DNA from 3 places in the Comamonas sp. CMM03 genome. Region 1 is predicted to be linked to each of the others. Evidence: predicted binding sites of a transcription regulator. Region 1 holds the regulator's gene; each other region holds the start of a gene.

The links. Region 1 encodes FNR, which switches genes on or off when oxygen is low (the NO sensors DNR and NnrR bind a similar motif). Its sites were predicted from a motif close to TTGATNNNNATCAA; they were not measured.
Region 2: the regulator FNR is predicted to act here: its motif matches at 1,731-1,744, upstream of cydD (thiol reductant ABC exporter subunit CydD).
Region 3: the regulator FNR is predicted to act here: its motif matches at 1,291-1,304, upstream of KW830_RS12750 (hemerythrin domain-containing protein).

The regions. Positions count from the first base shown of each region.
Region 1 covers NZ_JAHUXB010000001.1:61,936-65,207, forward strand. The annotation lists gene KW830_RS00270 (DUF349 domain-containing protein) at 1-370, shown strand, start outside; gene KW830_RS00275 (hypothetical protein) at 543-803, shown strand; gene fnr (fumarate/nitrate reduction transcriptional regulator Fnr) at 974-1,696, opposite strand; gene hemN (oxygen-independent coproporphyrinogen III oxidase) at 1,904-3,272, shown strand, end outside.
Region 2 covers NZ_JAHUXB010000004.1:594,621-597,892, reverse strand. The annotation lists gene cydD (thiol reductant ABC exporter subunit CydD) at 1-1,627, opposite strand, end outside; gene KW830_RS16510 (hypothetical protein) at 1,974-2,648, opposite strand; gene KW830_RS16505 (nitronate monooxygenase family protein) at 2,854-3,272, opposite strand, start outside.
Region 3 covers NZ_JAHUXB010000003.1:454,061-457,332, reverse strand. The annotation lists gene KW830_RS12755 (MarC family protein) at 1-585, shown strand, start outside; gene KW830_RS12750 (hemerythrin domain-containing protein) at 707-1,231, opposite strand; gene KW830_RS12745 (ABC-type transport auxiliary lipoprotein family protein) at 1,386-2,033, opposite strand; gene KW830_RS12740 (MlaD family protein) at 2,050-3,033, opposite strand; gene KW830_RS12735 (ABC transporter ATP-binding protein) at 3,033-3,272, opposite strand, start outside.

The DNA.
Region 1 (3,272 bases):
CGAAGCCCTGACCCAGCTGATGGAGGCCTGGTCCAAGCGCGACGCGGCCCTGGTGCCGCCCGCGCAGGAACTGGGCAAGCTGAGCAATGCTTCCCGCAACAGCTGGCATGCCGCCGTGGGCGCTGCCGCCAAGGGCGAAGCAGCCGAGTCGCTGCTGCGCCTGGAAATGGCTGCCGACGTGCCTACACCGGCCGACCAGCTGTCTGCACGCCGTGCACTGCAGTTGCAGCTGCTGACCAACCGCAAGGCCACGGACCCCCGCACCACCTGGGAGCAGGATGTGGCGGCGGTGCTGGCTGCGGAGCGCAGCGACAGCGCGGCCCAGCGCCTGCAAAGCGCACTCAAGGCCTTGCTGCGCGGCAGCAAGTAAACCGGGCGCCAGCGCAGGGCCTGCGGTCCCTGCGCTGCAGCCGCAGCAAGCCAGCCTACCGGCTGGCTTTTTTTATGCCTTTTTCAGGGTTTGTGGGGACGCTGCAGGCGGTGACGCGGCAGACAGAGGCTCGCACAATGGGGCATCTGCCTGCCACAACAAGGAGAGACCCATGCTGTTGCGTCGCTGGATGTGGATTGCCTGGCCCGCCTTTCTGGCCGCCGGGGTGATGGAGATGCTGGTGTTTGCCGTGGTCGACCCGCTGGAAATGCAGTGGCTGTCGGCCTATGGCGAGGTGTCGCGCCTGGGCGTGTGCACGGTGGCCTTCTTCCTGTTCTGGGCCATCATCATGATGGCATCGGCCATGACCAGCCTGCTGGCGCTGTCCCCGCAGGAGCTCAATGCCCGGGAGCGCCGCGTCCCGTCGCTATAAGCGGGCTCTGTGAAGTGGGGGGAGGGGGAGTCCTCCTCCTGGGCTGTGCGGGCAGTCCCGCGCAATGCCGAAATACAGGAATGCCGTGGTGCGGCAAGGCCCGGGCGCCATGAAAAAAGCCTCCGGAGGGAGGCTGGGGTGCTGGATCCGCGCCGCGGTGGCGGGCGCGCTTATTCGCAGGCGTGCTGGCTGTTGACGATGCGCTTGAGGCCTTCGGTGTCCAGGATGCGCACATGGCGCTGCTTCACTTCGACCAGGCCTTCCTCGACAAACTTCGAGAAGGTGCGGCTGACCGTTTCCAGCTTCAGGCCGAGGTAGCTGCCGATCTCTTCGCGCGTCATGCGCAGCACCAGCTCGGAAGACGAGAAGCCCCGGGTGTGCAGGCGCTGCACCAGGTTCAGCACAAAGGCGGCCAGGCGCTCTTCGGCACGCATGCTGCCCAGCAGCAGCATCACGCCGTGTTCGCGCACGATCTCGCGGCTCATCACCTTGTGCACATGCGACTGCAGGGCCGTCACTTCGCGCGACAGCTCTTCCAGGCGGTCGAACGGCATGACGCAGACTTCGGCGTCTTCCAGGGCCACGGCATCGCAGGTGTGGTGGTCGTGCACGATCCCGTCCAGGCCAATGATCTCGCCCGCCATCTGAAAACCTGTCACCTGGTCGCGGCCATCTTCCGTGGCCACGCAGGTCTTGAAGAACCCGGTGCGGATGGCATAGAGCGCCGTGAAGTCTTCGCCATTACGGAACAAGGTGCTGCCCCGTTTGATTTTGCGACGCGTGGCCACAATATCGTCAATACGGTGCAACTGCTGCTCATTCAAGCCTGTGGGCATGCACAGTTCGCGCAGATTGCAGTTGGAGCAGGTGACTTTGATAGGGGGTGGTGTCATGGCACTGACGCCTTGGGCTCCCGCTGAACGGGCCATTGGACGTAACGCAGAAAGGTTATCGGGCTGGGAGGCGAGAGAGGGGGTGCTCAGTTGTGCGAATGATATGAATCAATTGTCTCAGGAATGGTATTTGAATGTCTTGATTTGCATCAAGGCTGATTTTCCCGGGGTGCGGCACAGTGCTGGGCAGCACCTAAGGAATATTCAATGACAGCAGTAACGCCGGAGCTTTTGCGTCGGTACGACGTGCCTGGGCCCCGTTATACCTCTTATCCCACCGCAGATCGCTTTATTGAAGCATTTGGTCAGGATGATTATGTGTTGGCGCTGGAACAGCGCAAGCACCATTCTGCGGCCAAGGCGCTTCCCATGTCACTGTATGTGCATGTGCCTTTCTGTGAGGCCCTGTGCTACTACTGCGCGTGCAACAAGATCATCACCAAGCACCATGAACGCGCGCAGACCTATCTGCAGTACCTGGAAAAAGAGGTGGCTCTGCAGGTAGCGCATTGTGGCAAGGGACAGGCGGTCAGCCAGCTGCACCTGGGCGGCGGTTCTCCCACCTTTCTGTCCGATGCCGAGCTGACCCAGCTGATGGACACGCTGCGCGCCAACTTCAGTTTTGAAGCGGTGGGCGAATATTCCATCGAAGTCGATCCCCGCACCGTCACCCGCGAACGTCTGGCCCACCTGGCGCAGCTGGGCTTCAACCGCCTGAGCTTCGGGGTGCAGGATTTCGACCCCGATGTGCAAAAGGCGGTGCACCGCGAGCAGCCGGCCGAGCAGGTCTTCGATCTGGTGCAGGCGGCGCGCGAGCTGGGTTTCCATTCGGTCAACGTGGACCTGATCTATGGCCTGCCCAAGCAGACCGCGGCATCGTTCCAGCGCACCCTGGAGCAGGTGTGCCAGCTGCGGCCGGACCGGATTGCGCTGTATGCCTACGCGCATCTGCCGGAGCGCTTCAAGCCGCAGCGCCGCATTGCGCAGGAAGACCTGCCGGAGGCTTCGGACAAGCTGTCCATGCTCTCGGGCTCCATCGATGCCTTCATGCAGGCCGGCTATGTCTATGTGGGCATGGACCACTTCGCACTGCCGGAAGATGCGCTGGCCATTGCCAAGCGGCAAGGACGGCTGCACCGCAACTTCCAGGGCTACAGCACGCAGCCGGACTGCGACCTGATTGCCCTGGGGGTGTCTGCCATCGGCCGCGTGGGCGCCACCTACAGCCAGAACGCCAAGACCCTGGAAGAGTATTACGACTTCCTCGACCAGGGCCGGCTGCCCGTGGTGCGGGGTTTGGCGCTGGGGCGCGACGACCTGGTGCGGCGCGCCGTCATCATGTCGCTGATGTGCCAGGGCGAAGTGCTGTTCGAGCCCATGAGCCAGTCCTGGCTGCTGGACTTCCAGCGCTACTTCGCGGCCGAGCTGGAAATGCTGGCCCAGCAGCAGGAGCAGGGCCTGGTGGTGATCGACGACGACGGCATCAAGGTCACGCCCATGGGCTGGTTCTTTGTGCGCGGCGTGGCCATGACGTTTGACCGGCATTTGCAGGCCGGCAAGAACCGGGCGCGCTTTT
Region 2 (3,272 bases), on a different contig from region 1:
CGTGGGTGGCCACCACCAGGGTGCGGCCCTGGGCCAGCTGCAGCAGCGCCTGCGTGACCTGCGCGGCCGTGGCGGGGTCGAGGTGGGCCGTGGGTTCGTCCACCAGCAGCACGCCAGCATGGGGGGCGGCCACGGCCAGGCGCGCCAGAGCCAGGCGCACGGCTTCGCCGCCTGACAGGCCTTGCCCGCCTTCGCCCAGGCTGCTGCTGGGCCGTGCCTGCAGCACCGTGCCCAGGCCGGCCTGCTGCAAGGCCGGGGCAATGTCTGCCCCTGCCACATCGGGGCGGTCCAGGCTGATATTGCGCGCCACCGAACCGGCGAACACATGCGGGTGCTGGCCCATCCAGGCCATGCGGCGGCGCAGCGCCGGTGCCGAGGCATCGGCCATGGGCACGCCATCGACCAGCACCTGCCCCTGGTCTGTGGGCAACAGGCCGGCGATCTGGGCCAGCAGCAGCGATTTGCCGCTGCCGCTGGCACCCCACAGGGCCACATGTTCACCCGGCTGGATGTCCACATCCACCGGCACCAGCGGCGTGGCGGCCACCGAACCGGGCAGTTGCAGCGCCTGCAGGGTCACGCGGGCGGGGGCAGCTTCCGCAGTGGAAGCGACCTCCGCCAGCGCACCCGGCAGAGGCTGGGCACCACAGGCCATGTGCTGCAAGGTCTGCAGCGCGGCGGTGCCGGCGGCGCGGTCGTGCCAGACGGCGGAGAGTTCACGCAGCGGATCAAAGAAGGCCGGGGCCAACAGCAGCACAAACAGGGCTTCGCCCAGGCTCAGCCGGCCCTGCCAGGTGCCGAACTCCAGATAGCCCAGCAGGTGAAAGCCCACATACACGGCCACCATGGCCACGCCCAGCGCGGCAAACAGCTCCAGCACGGCAGAGGACAGAAAGGCGATGCGCAGCACGCGCATGGTGCGCTGGCGCAGCGATTCGGCATGGGCCCGCAGGCGCTGTGCGGTGGCATCCACCGCACCCAGGGCGCGCAAGGTGGTCAGGCCCCGCAGGCGATCCAGCAAAAAGGCATTCATCTGGCCCAGCTGCACCATGTGCGCCTCGCTGGCGGCCTGGGCACGCCAGCCCACGATGGCCATGAACAAGGGGATCAGCGGCGCGGCCACCAGCAGGATCAGGGCCGCCACCCAGGACTGCCAGGCCACGGCCAGCAGCAGCACCAGCGGCACCACGGTCGTGCGCCACATGGCCGTCTGGTAGCGCGACAGCCAGGGCACGATGGCTTCGGCCTGTTCGGCCACCGCACTGGCGGCCTGCCCAGACGGCGCGCGCTGCGTGTCCAGCGGCGAGCTGCTGGCCAGCTGCTGCACCACCTGGGCGCGCAGTGCCTGCAGCTGGGTGCGGGCAGCATCAAAGCTCAGCCGCATGCCACGGCCCTCGCAGACCGCCTTGGCCACCCCCAGCACCAGCAGGCCCAGTGCCAGACGCCCGACTTCGGCGGCCCGCCCTTCGGCAATCCACTGCACGGCGACCGCCAGCAATGCCGCCTGAGGCAGCCACAGCAGCGACGCCAGCACCGACCACGCAGTGCCGTGGTCGGCACGCAGGCGTGAAGCCTGGGGTGTGCCTGCCGGTGCGCCTGCCGTTTGATCGAAGTCAGTCGATTTCATGTGTTTCTGAATTTTCAGTATTTACTGAAATTTATGCAGATGCTAGGGTTTCTGCAAAACAACTTCCACGCTGGCTCAGGTAGTCGAGTGAAACACTGCGGCGTTGATTTTCATCAATTCACCCGGACGGCAACAGGGCTAAAGCCGGTTTCATGTGGCTGTCACCCTGCGCTGCGCAGGCAAAGAAAAAGCGCCCCGAGGGGCGCTTGTGTGCAGGTGCCGCAGGCACCGGCGGAGGGCGGGAGATGGCACACCGCCACCCCACCGGGGTCCAGGGTCACGATGGCGGTCTGCACCGCATCGGTGGCGGAGCCACCAGCAGGGGTGCAGGTCCGCCGAATGCCGATCAGTACTGCAGCGGCGTGACGTCGATGGTTTCACGCGGGAAGTTGTTCTGCCACACCAGCGGCTTTTTCTTCTTCTCGGTGGCCAGCGGGAACTCGGCTTCCCAGACCTGGGTCAGCGGAGCGGCTTCGAAGCCCTTGGCCAGGGTCTGCACGTTTTCACGGTACTGGGCCAGGTCCCACTTGGCACCGCCTGCGCGCTGCAGGAAGGCCACGACCTTTTCCGGCGGATTGGGCGCCAGGCACTTGAACGGCACGTTGACGGCCAACATCTCGGCATGCACGCCTTCGGTGACCTTCTGGGGCTGGCCCATGGTGCAGGTGATGCGCTTTTGCGAATCGCGCACGTTGGCGAACAGCTGCACGGCAGCCGGCTCCAGCGCCTTCTTGTCGGCGTCGCTCAGCTTCACGTTTTCCAGGAAGGTGGCCGCCATTTCCTTGGCGTAGTCGCGGTCGACTTCCAGCATTTCCTTCACATTGATGAAATCGCCTTGACCAGGAAAGGTCCGCGCCGGGCGCAGGTAGGCGTTGAGGGCTTCCATGGACTTGGCATCGATGTGCACGATGGACTTCAGGAACATGTCGGTCACGGCCTGGGGCGTGGGTTCAGCGGCCTGTACGGAAGTGGCCAACGCCAGCGATGCCAGCGCCACGGCGCCGAGGGATTTCAATTGCATAGAGAAAAAACAAGAAACCGCGCTCCACGGAGCGCGCAAAAAAAGACAAACCCCTGCGGTACACCTCCCTCTTGGCAGAGGGCAATGGCACACAGGGGCTTGGCGGCTGCGCACGGCAGACCTGGGCCTACCGGGGCAGATCAATTGTAACAATCACCGGCAATGCGTCCAGTCTCGCACCGGACTGGTGCACTGGAACACGGGCTCAGGCAGCGGCCAGTTGCAGGCGCTGGCGGGCGGCGGCGTATTCGCGCTTGAGGCGGGCCACCAGTTCGGCCGTGGGCACCACCTGCTCGATGGCGCCGATGCCCTGGCCGCAGCCCCAGATGTCTTTCCAGGCCTTGGTACGGCCCGAGCCGAAGTTCATGGCGCTGGGGTCGGACACCGGCAGGTTGTCGGGGTCCAGGCCGGCCGCGCGGATGGACGGGGCCAGGTAGTTGCCGTGCACGCCGGTGAACAGGTTGCTGTAGACCACGTCGTCCGAATTGCCGGCCACGATGGCCTGCTTGTACTCGTCGGCGGCGCGGGCTTCCTCGGTCGCGATGAAGGCCGAGCCCATGTAGGCAAAGTCTGCACCCATGGCCTGGGCGGCCAGCACGGCGTCGCCCGTGGCGATGGAGCCGG
Region 3 (3,272 bases), on a different contig from region 1:
GTCCCCTTTTTCATCCACTACACCCAGGGGTTTGACGATACCCAGCGCCGCCAGACCATCCGCACCGCCGCCATCAGCACCTGCGTGGTGATCTGTGCCTGTGCCCTGATCGGCCTGCAGGTGCTGGACTTCTTCAACATCTCGCTGCAGAGCTTTCAGGTCGGCGGCGGACTGCTGCTGCTGATCAGTGCAATGAACATGCTCAACGCCCGGCCGGCCGAAGACCGGCCCAACACCGGCACGATGGAAGCCGGAGCCGAAAAAGCGGCCATGGGCAACAGCATTGCGGTGGTCCCATTGACGATTCCGCTGCTGACCGGGCCGGCCGCCATGTCCACCGTGGTGATCTATGCCGATCAGGCGCGCAGCATCTGGCAGCATGTGGCGCTGCTGGGCTATGGCGTGGTGGTGGCTGTCGCCGTGTGGGCTGCCTTCTCGCTGGCCGACCCCATCAGCCGTGTGCTGGGCAAGACCGGCATCAATGTGATGACCCGCCTGATGGGCCTGATCCTCGCGGCCCTGGCCATCGAGGTGATGGCCGGCGGCCTGGTGAAAATCTTCCCGGCACTGGCCGGCGTCCACTGACGCCCGCGGCCCGTTCCTGGGCCGCTCGGTGATGGCATGGCTGCGGGAAGGAGCATTACCCTTCCCGCGCCCGCTTCTTCTTGCTGCTTGCCTCCCCGCTCCCCCTTGTCCGTCCGGAAGCCTAGAGACTGCTGGCCACCTGTTCCGTGCGGGTCTGCTGCTCCACATGGTCATCGCCCGTGGAACAGGCCCCACCGCAGCCGTGGATGGGGGCCTGCGGCAGCGATTGCGGGAGGTAGACTACCCCCGAGGCGGGATCGAAATTCACATCCTGGAGGTGCTTGGCCAGCGCCGCATCCATGGTCTGGGCATGGTGGGTGAACCAGGTCACCAGCTCGGCCGCCATGCCGCGGATCACATGCAGCTCCCCCTGTGCACCGCGTTCCGCCCCCTCGCGCATGATCTGCAGCACGACGCGGTGCTGCAGGCTGTGGCAGTTGTCCGGCGCAAAGCCGGTGCTGACCATCCAGCTGTCTTCCTGGCCGAAGTGGCCATCGGTATGCTCCACCAGCGCCCGCCAGGCAGCGGGAAGCTCCGCATCGGGGGCTTCTTCCACCACGGCCAGCAGGTCAACGAACTCCTGGTGCGTGTCGTCCATCGCCGCCATATCCAGCGCCAATTCGTCGCTCCATTCCAGTGTGGCCATGTGCCTGCTCCGCAAATTGCAATGCAGGGCAGCTTACGGCGACACAGTGGCCCTGCAGGTTGAGCCACATCAAGGATTCACTGTCCGGGGGCCGCCGCCGGGCGGAGCGGGTGCGCGCCCCTGGCACACCGCCGCAGGCGGTGTGAAAACGGGTTCAGGGGGCTTTGGCGGGCAGCTGCGTCAGCCATTGCTGCAGCTGCAGCCCGGCCTGGTCCACCGCCTGGGCCAGGGCCTGCGCGCCCGCGGCCGCATTGGCGGCACTGGCCGGCTGCTGCAGGGCGAACAGCCGCTGCCCCAGCAGCACATCCCCGCCGCGCCGGGAGTCGATCAAGGTGGCACGCAAGCGCAGCGCCCCTACGCTGGCCGTGCTGCCGGTGAACACCTGTTCAAACTCTTCCAGCGCCAGCTGCAGCACCGGCGGCGTCTGGCCCTGCACGCGCGGCGCCTGGGCCCCGCGCTCGGCGGACAGCACGATCCGGTCCTGGCTCAGGATGTCGCGCAGCCGCTGCTGCACCAGCACCGCTGGCGGCTGGCTCCAGCGCGCATAGGCATAGGCATGCTGGGCGTTGGCATCGGCATAGGCCAGGCGGTAGAGCACGGAGGTGCTGTTCTCGTTCTGGGCCCGCGCCTGGATATCGGCCAGCGCCAGCACCGGGTGGACGCTGGCGGGTGCCGCCGCGGCCACCGCGGGCAGTGGCCCGAGGTCGAAACGCGCCGGCTGGTTGGGCGACGACGGCAGGTTGCTGCAGGCGCTCAGCCCCGTCGCCAGCAAGGCGGCTCCCCACAAAGTGCTTGCACGCATGGTGTTCTCCTTGGCCTTAGCGGCCGGCCGCGGCAGGTGCGGCAAAGCCCGGCTCACCCGGTCCTGGCTGGACGCGGCCTTCGCCAAATATCAGGGACTGGGGGTTGTTGGTGATGCCCGAGGCCGCCGCCCCCATGCCGCGCGCAGCGCGCGAGACATCGCTGGCCGCCTGGGTCACGGCCGGCAAGGTGGTGCGGGACAGCTGCTCTGCCGCCGCCCCCATGGACTCGGCGCCGCGCTCCAGCTGGTCCATCGGCCCACCCTGGTTCTGCAAGCGCTGCGCCAGCTGGCGCACCTCGGTGGCCAGCTGACCAGCCTCCTGCCCGGCCTTTTCCAGCGCCAGCATGCTGCGCCGGGCGTTCTCCGACAGCTCTGGCAGCTGGGCCGCCGCCGGGTCGATGCGCTCGGTGATGGTGCGGTTCAGGCTGTGGGTCAGCTCGTTCACCCCCTTGGCCGCGCCGGCAATGTCACCCAATGCGGCCGAGAAACGCTGCTGGTTCTCTGTGCCCAGCAGTTCGTTGATGCGGCGCGTGGCTTCGTCCACCCGCCCCATGATGAGCATGCCCTGGTCGGCCAGCACGGTCAGCGGCGAGGAGCGCATGGGCAGACGCGGCAGCCCGCTGGGACCGGTAGTCAGCACGCTTTGCGGTGTGTCGCTGTCGTCCAGCTGGATGTGGGCGATGCCGGTCACCCCCTGGTAACCCAGCTGGGCATAGGTGGTCTGGGGGCTGACCGGGGCATCCGCGTCGACCGCAATGCGGATCAGCACATTGCCGCTGCTTTGCGGATCAAAGCCGATGCGCGTGACCTTGCCCACCGACACGCCCTTGTAGCGCACCGTGGCCTGGGGCTGCAGGCCGCTGATGGCATCCTTGGTGGACATTTCGTATTCCACATACTGGTGGCGATCGCGTGTCAGCCACATGGCCAGCCCTGCCAGCAGGCAGACCACCGCCACCACGAACAGGCCTGCGGCCATGGCATGGGACTTGTTTTCCATCATTGACCTCCCTCTGGGCCCGGCCCGGATGGTGCGGGTGCCATGGCCCTGCGGCCACGCTCACCCTGAAAGAATTGCGCAACAAAGGGGTGGGGAAAGACCGCCACCTCCTGCGGGGTGCCGGTGACCAGCACTTTTTTCTCGGCCAGCACGGCCACGCGGCTGGACAGCGCGAACAGCGTATCCAGATCGTGGGTGACCATGACCACGGTCAGGTCCAGCTCGGCATGCAGCTCGCG